Eleftheria terrae: one gene and its partner. The protein of the gene in region 2 interacts with the protein of the main gene of each other region in a pairwise test. Links are inferred from orthologs where the notes say so. Each region holds a gene or a part of one and is shown on either strand. Other genes may lie near its edges.

Region 1 (4,822 bases), 3.1 Mb from region 2 along the record:
GCACACCGCCCGCTCGCGCCGGGGCCTGCTGCACTTGCATGCCACCTATGTGCCGCACCTGGCCGACGACGGCAGCGTGATCGGCGTCTACACGCTGTCCACCGACGTCACCGCGCTCAAGGAGTCGCAGCAGCAGCTGAACCGGCTGGCGATGCTCGACGCCCTCACCGGCTTGCCGAACCGCCGCAGCTTCCACGAGCGCCTGCGCGAGAGCATGGCCCGCGCGGTCGAGACCGGGGCACCGATGGCCTTGATGTTCCTCGATGTGGATCATTTCAAGTCCATCAACGACCTGCGTGGCCATGCGGTGGGCGATGCGGTGCTGCAGGGCTTTGCGGCACGGGTGCATGCCGGCGTGCGCCGCAGCGACATGGTGGCGCGGCTCGGTGGCGACGAATTCGTCGTGGTGCTCGACGGCCTGGCCGATGCCAGCGAGGCCGACCGCATCGCCGACAAGATCGTGAAGGCGGTGTGTGCCCAGCCCATCGAGGTGCCGGGCGGCCCGGTGGCTGTCACCACCAGCCTGGGGCTGGCGGTGTTCGACGGGCAGGACGCCAGCGAAGCCGCGCTGATGGCTCGCGCCGATGCTGCGCTGTATGCCGCCAAGAAGGCCGGCCGCGACGGCTGGTGCCTCGCCGCACCGGCGGCCTGAGGACCCGCGCGGCGGGCCCTGCCCGGCGGCCAGCCGCCATGCACCGCGATGCCGGCCTGCAGGACGCGGCCGGCACCCTGGTCCGCTTTCGTTGGGATCGCCCGCTCTGCCTGCCGCCGGCTTCGACCGGGAGGTGCGCCGTCCCGGCCGACGCTCGGCCAGCGGCGGCGCAGCGCGCTCAGCCGCCGCGCAGCATCTTCTGCCGCTCGTCGCGCGGGGTGACGCCGAAGACGGCGCTGTAGCTGGTCGAGAAGTGCGAGCCGGAGGAAAAGCCGCACATCAGGGCGATCTGCAGCAGCGAATGCCGCGTCTCGCGCAGCAGGCGCCGGGCCTTGCCCAGGCGCAGCTCCAGGTAATAGCGCGAAGGCACGCTGTCCAGGTGCTGCTTGAACAGCCGCTCCAGCTGCCGGCGCGACATGCCGACCAGCTCGGCCAGCTCCTCCGACTGCAGCGGCTCTTCGATGTTGGCCTCCATCAGGGCCACCGCCTCGGCCAGCTTGGGCACCAGCTGCCCCATGCTGCCCGGCAGCGACTGGCGCTGCCGGGTGGCTGGCTCACGCACCCGCTCCAGGCACAACTCGTCCTGCACCGCCTGGCGCAGCTTGGCGCCGCACAGGGCTTCCACCAGCAGCAACAGCAGGTCGTGCACGGCGGCGCCACCGCAGCAGGTGGTCCATTTCTCGCTGACTTCGATGATGGCCGGCGAGGCGATGACCTGCTCCGGCAACTGCTCGTGGCCCGCCAGGTCGGCCCAGTGCAGTGCCACGCGGCGCCCGCGCGCCCAGCGGCTGGCGGCGAACCAGCGCACGGCGGGCCCGAGCAGGAAGACCAGGGCCGCCTGCCCCGCCAGGCGCTTGAGGGTTTCGGCGGCCGGGGCGTCGGGGGGCGGCTCGGCCAGGAACAGGAGCGCCGGGGCGGTGTCCGGTGTGATGGCGGCGGGGCCGAGCCAGGCGGGGGCCAGGTCCGCGGCGCCCTGCCCGGCGGCGGCGGCCAGCACCGCGCCCGCCATGGCAAGCTCCACCGGCGGCAGCGGCTGCCAGTGCAGCAGGCCGCAGGACGGGCGCACGCCCTCTTGCGCCAGCGCCAGCCAGGGGCCGGGCAGCGGGCGTTCCTCGCCGGGGGCCGGCTCGATCTCGCTCATGCGTCCAGCCTGCCAGGCCGGGCCGCGGCCGGGCCCGTCATGCGCTGACGACGCCGTCGGGCGCCACCAGCAGGCCGGCCCGCTGGCCCAGCGCCACCTTGGGGTTGGGGAAGACGATGCATTCGTCGTCGGACAGCGCCCGCACCACCTGCCCGCCCTCTTCGGCGATGGCCTCGCCGGCGGAGAAGCGGTGGAAGTTGGGCGCTTCGGGCGACAGCAGCAGCTGGAAGCCCTCGCTGGCGCGCACCAGTTCGCGGCTGACGCGGTAGTGGGCCATCTCGCCGCGGCCCACCGGGCCTGGCGCAGCACGCCGCACCAGCAGGTCAAGCGCCTGCTCGAAGCGCTGCAGCAGCTCCAGGCGGTTCTCGCCGAAGCGCCCCACCCGGCCCAGCTCCACGGTGCAGCCCGCCGCGCCCAGGCCGGCGCTCCAGGCGCTGAAGGTGCCGCTGGGCAGCGGATTGGACAGTGCCGCATCGAGCCCGGCCGACGCCAGCCAGGCCAGCAGCGGGCCACGCACGGCCTCGGGCCCGTTGAGCGGCAGCACCGCGAAGGTGGGCCGCAGCGAGGGCCGGATGGTGGTGTGCAAGTCCAGGTGCAAGGCGGGGCGGCCGCCTTGCAGGAAACGCGCCGCCGCCTCGCGCAGCACCGCGGCACGGGCCGGCTCGGCGCCTTCGCCGCTGGCACGGGCCGAGAACAGCCGGTTCAGGTCGACCTCCAGGTAGCGCCGCCCGGCGTTCACCGCCGGCGGATTGCCGATGCACACCAGCAGCTCGCACTGCAGCTGGCCGGCCGAGGCGGCCCAGCGCGGCAGCAGGCCGGCCATCATCTCGATCGGCGCGGTCTCGTCGCCGTGCACGCCGACCGACAACAGCAGGCGCCAGCGGGCAACGCGGCCAAGCGGTGCAAAGTGCCAGACCTCGGGGGCCCAGGCCTCGCCCTGCCAGCCGGCGGCGGTGAAGCCGGCAGCAGCGCCGGCAAAATCAAGCAGAGCCATCGTGGCGTGGCGCCCGGCCTTGCGGCGGGCGCGGATCGAAAGGGTTGCAAAACGGCAGCACGCCGGATTCTCCCAGCAGGCGCGGGCCCGGCGTGCCGGCGGAGGCGCTCAGTGCGCCACCTGCCCGAGGAAGGCACGGATGCGCGGATGCTCCTGGGCGCCAAAGAACTGCGCCGGCGGTGCATCCTGCACGATGCGGCCCTGGTCGAAGAACAGGATGCGGTCGCCGACCTCGCGGGCGAAGCCCATCTCGTGCGTGACGACGATCATCGTCATGCCCGAGGTGGCCAGCTGCTTCATCACGTCCAGCACTTCCTTGACCATCTCGGGGTCGAGCGCCGAGGTTGGCTCGTCGAACAGCATCACCCGCGGCTGCATCGCCAGCGCCCGGGCGATGGCCACCCGCTGCTGCTGGCCGCCGGAGAGCTGGAACGGGTACTTGTGCGCATGCTCGCGCATGCCCACTCGCTGCAGCAGCTCCAGGGCCTGCTCGTTGGCCGCCGCCCGGCCCAGCTTGCGCAGGCGGCGCGGCGCGAGCGTCACGTTGTCGAGCACGGTCTTGTGCGGGAACAGGTTGAACTGCTGGAACACCATGCCGACCTGGCGGCGCAGCGCCTCCAGCTGCCGCGGGCTGTCGCCCAACTCCATGCCGTCGAGCAGGATGCGGCCGCCGTCGTGCTTCTCCAGCCGGTTCAGCATGCGCAGCAGCGTGGACTTGCCGGAGCCGGAGGCGCCGACGATCACCGCGACCTCGCCGGCGTTGAAGTGCGTCGTGACGTCCTTGAGCACCGGCACCGGCCCGAAGCGCTTGCTGAGGCCTTCCACCCGGATCAGGGCCTGGGTGGCCGGCGTGGCCTGGGTGGGGTGTGTCATGGCTGCCGGCCCTCCACGTCGAAGTGGCGCTCGATGGCACTGGAGATTTGCGTCATCACGGTCGTCAATGCGAGGTAGAGCACGGCCACCGTCACCAGCGTGGGCACCGGCTGGAAGCTGGAGGCCTGGATGCGGTTGCCGACGTTGGTGAGCTCGACCACGCCGATGGCGTAGGCCAACGACGAGTCCTTCAACAGGGCCACCGAGTTGTTGACCAGCGGCGCCAGCGCCACCTTGAAGGCCTGCGGAAAGCTCACGTCGATGAAGGTGTGCCAGGGCGACAGCCCCAGCGAACGGGCCGCCTCGCCCTGCCCGCGCGGCACGGCCAGCATGCCGGAGCGGATGGCCTCGGCGTTGTAGGCACCGACGTTGAAGGCCAGCGCGACGCAGGCCGAGGCGAAGTCCGACAGCTGCAGGCCCGGCACCATCACCGGCAGCGCAAAGAACACGAACAGCACCTGCACCAGCAGCGGCGTGCCGCGCACCACCCAGATGTAGAGCGAGGCCAGCCAGCGCAGCGGCGCGATGCGCGAGAGCTTGCCGAGCGCGGCCAGCACGCCGATGGCGATGCCGGCCACGCCGGCCACCAGGGTGAGCTGCACCGTCACGCGGGTGCCCTCGGCGAAGGCACGGGCGTTTTCGCCAATGGGCTCCGGCGCCCAGGCCAGCGGGATGGACATCAGCCACAGCAGCAGCACCAGCACGCCAGCCGCCACCACGATGGTGGCGGTGCTGCGTTGCTGGCGGCTCCAGGCGGCGGGCCACTGCAGGGACAAGGCGGTCATGGCTGCCCTCCTGCGCTCACTTGCACCGCACGTCTTCGCCGAAGTAGCGATTCGACAGCGCCGCATAGCTGCCGTCGGCGAAGCTCTCTTTCAGCGCCTTGTTGTAGGCCTCGGCCAGGCCGGCATTGCCCTTGGCCACGGCGGCGGCGATGCGCTCCACGAAGATCAGCTCGCCCACCTGCATGCCGGCCTTCGGCTGGGCCTTGGCCGCGGCCTTGGCGACAAAGCGGTCGGTCACCCAGGCGTCGAGCCGGCCCGACAGCATGGCGGTGCGGGCGTCGGTGTCCTGCGGGAAGTTCTTCACCTCCTTCAGTCCGGGCAGCTTCAGCAGGTTCTGCATGTAGGACGAGCCGGTCTGCACCGCGACCGCCTTGCCG
Region 2 (4,696 bases):
CGGTGTAGACCAGGTCCTGGCCTTTCGGTGCGGGCTCCGCACCGATCTTGCCGGCGGCGTACTGGGCGTTCTGCGCGTTCACCGCGGCCGCAATGTCGGCCGTGGTCACGCCCAGCCGGGCCATGCGGTCCGGCTGCAGCCACAGGCGCATCGAGTAGTCGCGGGCACCGAAGATCTGCACGTCGGCCGCGCCGGGGATGCGCTTGAGCTCGTCCACCACATTCTGCGTGGCGTAGTTGGACAGGAACAGCGAGTCGTAGCTGCCCTTGGGCGAGTTCAGGCCGATGACCAGCAGGAAGTTGTTGGAGCGCTTGGCCACCATCACGCCGTTGCGGCGTACCTCGTCAGGCAGGCGTGGCGTGGCCAGCTGCACCCGGTTGTTGACGTTGAAGGTGGCCTTGTCGACGTCGGTGCCGACCTCGAAGGTGGCAGTGATGACGGTCTGGCCGTTGGACGACGAGGTGGAGCTGAAGTACAGCAGGTTCTCGACGCCGGAGAGCTGCTCCTCGATGGGCGCGGCCACCGTCTTGGCCAGCGTCTCGGCCGAGGCGCCTGGGTAGTTGGCGGTGATGGTCACCGTCGGCGGCGCGATCTCGGGGTACTGCGAGATCGGCAGCACCTTCAGCGAGACCAGGCCCGCCAGCACGATGATGATGGACAGGACGGCCGCGAAGATCGGCCGTTCGATGAAAAACTTGGACGACATGCTCGCTCCCGTCACTGCCCCGCGGAAGCAGCCGACGCCGCTGCCGGGGCGCTGGCCGCCGAGGCCGGGGCCGCGCCAGGCGCCGCACCGGCCGCCTGCGGCTTGACCGGCGCGCCGGGGCGCAGCTTCATCAGGTTGTCGACGATGACCTGGTCACCTTCGTTCAGGCCCTTGCGGACCACCCAGTCGCCGCCGACCCAGTTGCCGACCTCGACCGGCGCGGGCGTGGCCTTGCCGTCGCGCACCGTCCACACCAGGGTGCCCTTGTCGGTCTGCATCACCGCCGCCTTGGGTACCAGGAAGCCCTGCACCTGGCCGGCCACGACCTGGGCCCGCACGAACTGCCCGGGCAGCACCGCCAGGTCGGCGTTCGGGAACTCGGCGCGCAACTGCACCGTGCCCACGCGGGCATCGACGGTGGAGCCGGCGAAGTTGAGCCGGCCTTGGGCGGCCAGCGGCTTGCCATTGGCGTCCAGCAGGCGCACCTGCGCCTGACGCGCGTCACGCAGCTGCGACTGCTCGGCTTCCGAGAACGCAAAGCGAACCCAGATCGGGTCGGTCTGGGTCACCGTGGTCAGCAGGCTGTCGGTGCCGGGAGACACCAGGCTGCCTTGCGACTTCTGCGAGCGGCCGCTGATGCCGGCGATGGGCGCCGTCACCGAGGTGTAGGACAGGTTCAGCTCGGCCTCGCGCACTTGCGCCTGGGCCGCCGCGACTGCGGCCTCGGCCAGGCGCAGGCCGGAGGTGGCGTCGTCGTATTCGCGCTGGCTCACCGCTTGCTGCTCGGCCAGCGGCTTCAGCCGCTGCGCCTCGCGACGGGCCTGCTCCAGCTGGGCCGTCTGCTGGCCCAGGTTGGCGCGTGCCTGCTGCAGCGCGATCTCGAAGGGCGCACGCTCGATCTGGTACAGCGGCGCACCCGCCTTGACCCGCTCGCCTTCCTGGTACAGCTGGCGCTCGATCAGGCCGCTCACCCGGGCGCGCACCTCCACTTCCTTGGAGCCCTCGGCCTGCCCCACCGCCTCCAGCGTGAGCGGCACCGACTCCAGCTTGACGCTGCGCACGCTCACCGGCATGGGTGGCATGGCGCCGCCAGGGGCGCCGCCATGGCCGTCACCTTCCTGCTGCTTCGCACCACAAGCCGCCAGCAGCACCGCAGCGGCCAGGGTCGAGATCAGGAGGGGCAAGCGCAGCCGGGGAGCGGAGACCGCTTGGACAGCAGCGGCCCGTGCTGGGGAAGCAGGGAGAGAAGCCATGAATGAGTCCAGATAAGGAAGCGCCCTCTTGCGCTGGGGCAAGAAGGTCGGGGGACTGAGGAAAACGCCAGGGAACCAATGGCGAGATACGACTATCATACATACATTCTTGTATGTATGTATGAAGACGAGGTGAAGTACCGCCATGGTGCGCCGGACCAAAGAGGAAGCTGAACAGACTCGCCGCCAGATCCTAGACGCCGCCCGTGCGACCTTCCACCTGCGTGGCGTCGGCAACACCAGCCTGGAGCATATCGCCCAGGCAGCGGGCCTGACACGTGGCGCCATCTATTGGCATTTCGCCAACAAGGAAGAGCTGTTCAAGGCGATGTGCGACGAGGTCACGATCGCACTGGTGGACCGGATGGACTATGCCCTGCTGCTCGACCCCGAGGCCGACCCACTGGAGCGCGTGCGCAACTTCCTGCAGCAGTTGGTCGACGCGCTCAGCGAAGACGGCGGCCTGCGCTGCACGATGGAGATCCTGAACTTCAAGTGTGAATTTGTCGGCGAGATGCAGCGCGACCTGGCCGACTACATCGAGCACAGCGAGGAGTGCCTCGCCAAGCTGCAGCAAGCCTACCAGGCGGCGCAGCGCGACGGCCAGCTGCGGGCCGGGCTGGCACCCCGGCGGGCCGCCCTCGAGACCTTGATCTTCCTGACCGGCTTGCTGCGGCTGCGCCTGCTGGGCATGCCGGTGCTGCAGAAGGGCAGCGAGTTGAAGGGCGTCATCGGCGCCCATGTGGACGGCATGCGGGTGGCGGCGACCGCCTGAGGCCGCTGGCGCCCCAGCCCAGCCCAGCCCAGCCCAGCCCGGGGCCGGCAGTGCGGTGTGCGGGCCGGCACCGGTGCGACGCCGCCGGGCGCCTGTGCCCGCCGGAACGCCGGACGCCCTCTTCAGGCCCGGCCAGCAGGCGGCCCGCCGTGCAGCGGGCCGGCCTGGCTCAGGCGCGCATGAAGCCCAGGTTGCGCTGCGAGGCGTCGAAGTTGCGCAGATTGGGCAGGACCTCCAGCAGCTGAGAGGCGCTCAGGCCGAACCACTGGCCCATCGTGGCGGCGTACTGGTCCACCGAGATCTCCGGCAACAGCGCGCCGTTGCTGCCGATCTGGTTGGGGCTCGTGAAATCGCCCTTGCCGGTGCTCTGGCCGTAGGCGGGGAAGCGGCCATAGAGGTCGCCGCCGCGCACGGCGCCACCCATCACGAAATGATGGCCGCCCCAGCCGTGATCGGTGCCGTCGCCATTGCTGGTGAAGGTGCGCCCGAAGTCGGAGGCGGTGAAGGTGGTGACCTTGTCCTGCGCGCCGATGGCGCTCAGCACGGTGTCGAAATAGCCCAGCGCATGCGACAGCCGGGCCATGGCATCGGCATGGTTGCGGTTCTGGAAGTCGTGGGTGTCGAAGCCCCCCAGGCCGACGAAGAACACCTGGCGGCGCACGCCCAGCGAGCCGGCGGCCGCCACCATGCGGGCCACCACCTGCAGCTGCTGGGCCAGGCCGTTGAAGCCCTTGGCGCCCGTCACCGGGCTGTCGTATTGCAGCAGCGGATCGTTCTGCGGATTGGTGACGCCGGCGCTGCCGAAGGGCGGCGCCAGGCTGCCCAGCGCGCTGCCCAACGCACGCTCGGCCTCGATCGACCGGCGGGTGGTCTCGACATAGGCCGCCTCCAGCAGGTTGCCGGAGCGCGCGGTGGCGGCAATGCGCTCCATCGAGGCCGCGACGGTGGACGAGCCAAACAGCCGGCGCTGGCTGTCGACCCCCAACAGGATGGCGCCGTTGCTGCCCACCTGGTACTGCTCCACCTGCTCGCCCGACAGCCACACCGCATTGCCATAGGCCGAAATGCTGCTGAACAGGGTGTTGCTGCCATTGCCGGAGCGCAGCAGGTCGGCCATGCGGCCGCCCCAGCCGGCCTTGGCCCCCTCCGGCGCAAAGGCCTGCCAGGTGGACTGCTGGTCGTTGTGCGAATACAGCTTGGGCGGCTTGGGATGGCTGGACGTCGCGTACTGCGCCTTGGTGGTGGGCGCCAGCAGCGGGCCGACGTTGGCCACCACGGCCAGGCGCTTGTGGGTATTGAACAGGCCCTGCATGCCCCCCAGCAGGGGATGCAGGGCGAAGCTGCGGCCGGCCTGGGCCGTGGCCGGGTTGAGCGGCAGCACGCCGCCCAGCCGGGCGGGCGACGCGGCCGCGGCTGCCGCATCGGCAGCAACCCCGGGCGCCAGCAGCGCGATGGCGTCGGCCCCGCCCTGGCGCACCTGGCGGTAGTTCTCCCAGGACGCGGCGTCGGTGGCCAGCACCGTGTTGTAGGTGTCGTTGCCACCAAACAGGAACAGGCAGACCAGGGCCTTGTAGTCGCTCGGCGCCGACTGTGCGGCTGCCGCACCGATCGTCGCGAGATTGAGGGCGAACGGCGCGGCCGAGGTGCCGAGCAGCGACAGCGCGCCAGCGCGGCGCAGGAACTCCCGGCGGGAAGCGTGTGAGTGCGTCATGCGGGACCTCGGCTTTACTTCTGGACGATGAACTCGGGCGACAGCAGCGTCAGGTAGACCGCCGTGTACAGGCGGTTGGCCTTGGCCTGCTCGATGGTGCTGTCGTTGCTGCCGTTGGGCTTGCGCGCCGGAATGACGATGCTGTCGACCGCCGTGCGCAACTCGCTGCGCAGCGCTGTGGACATCTGCCCGTTCAGCAGCCGCTGGTTCATGCGCTCCACCAGTTGCTCGGGCTGCTCCACCAGGGCCCG

What was found. The genes of interacting proteins can lie anywhere in the genome.
Region 1: the proteins of N7L95_RS16885 (region 2) and N7L95_RS03185 interact in binary tests that used the Escherichia coli proteins (3 or more experiments, as listed by UniProt). The link is inferred for Eleftheria terrae from one-to-one orthologs.

The regions. Positions count from the first base shown.
Region 1 is NZ_CP106951.1:662,934-667,755, forward strand. The notes cover bases 810-3,797. They hold N7L95_RS03185 (succinylglutamate desuccinylase), read right to left. Parts: upstream 2,788-3,797; coding sequence 1,831-2,787; downstream 810-1,830. Other genes in these bases: N7L95_RS03180 (GlxA family transcriptional regulator), read right to left, coding at 831-1,793; N7L95_RS03190 (amino acid ABC transporter ATP-binding protein), read right to left, coding at 2,896-3,660; N7L95_RS03195 (amino acid ABC transporter permease), read right to left, coding at 3,657-3,797. Outside these bases: N7L95_RS03175 (diguanylate cyclase domain-containing protein), read left to right, coding at 1-652; more of N7L95_RS03195, read right to left, coding at 3,798-4,445; N7L95_RS03200 (ABC transporter substrate-binding protein), read right to left, coding at 4,462-4,822. UniProt on the Escherichia coli protein: Transforms N(2)-succinylglutamate into succinate and glutamate.
Region 2 is NZ_CP106951.1:3,807,401-3,812,096, reverse strand. The notes cover bases 1,058-3,919. They hold N7L95_RS16885 (TetR family transcriptional regulator), read left to right. Parts: upstream 1,058-2,104; coding sequence 2,105-2,734; downstream 2,735-3,919. Other genes in these bases: N7L95_RS16880 (DUF1501 domain-containing protein), read right to left, coding at 2,904-3,919; N7L95_RS16890 (efflux RND transporter periplasmic adaptor subunit), read right to left, coding at 1,058-1,959. Also shown: N7L95_RS16895 (efflux RND transporter permease subunit), read right to left, coding at 1-706; more of N7L95_RS16890, read right to left, coding at 718-1,057; more of N7L95_RS16880, read right to left, coding at 3,920-4,445; N7L95_RS16875 (DUF1800 domain-containing protein), read right to left, coding at 4,460-4,696.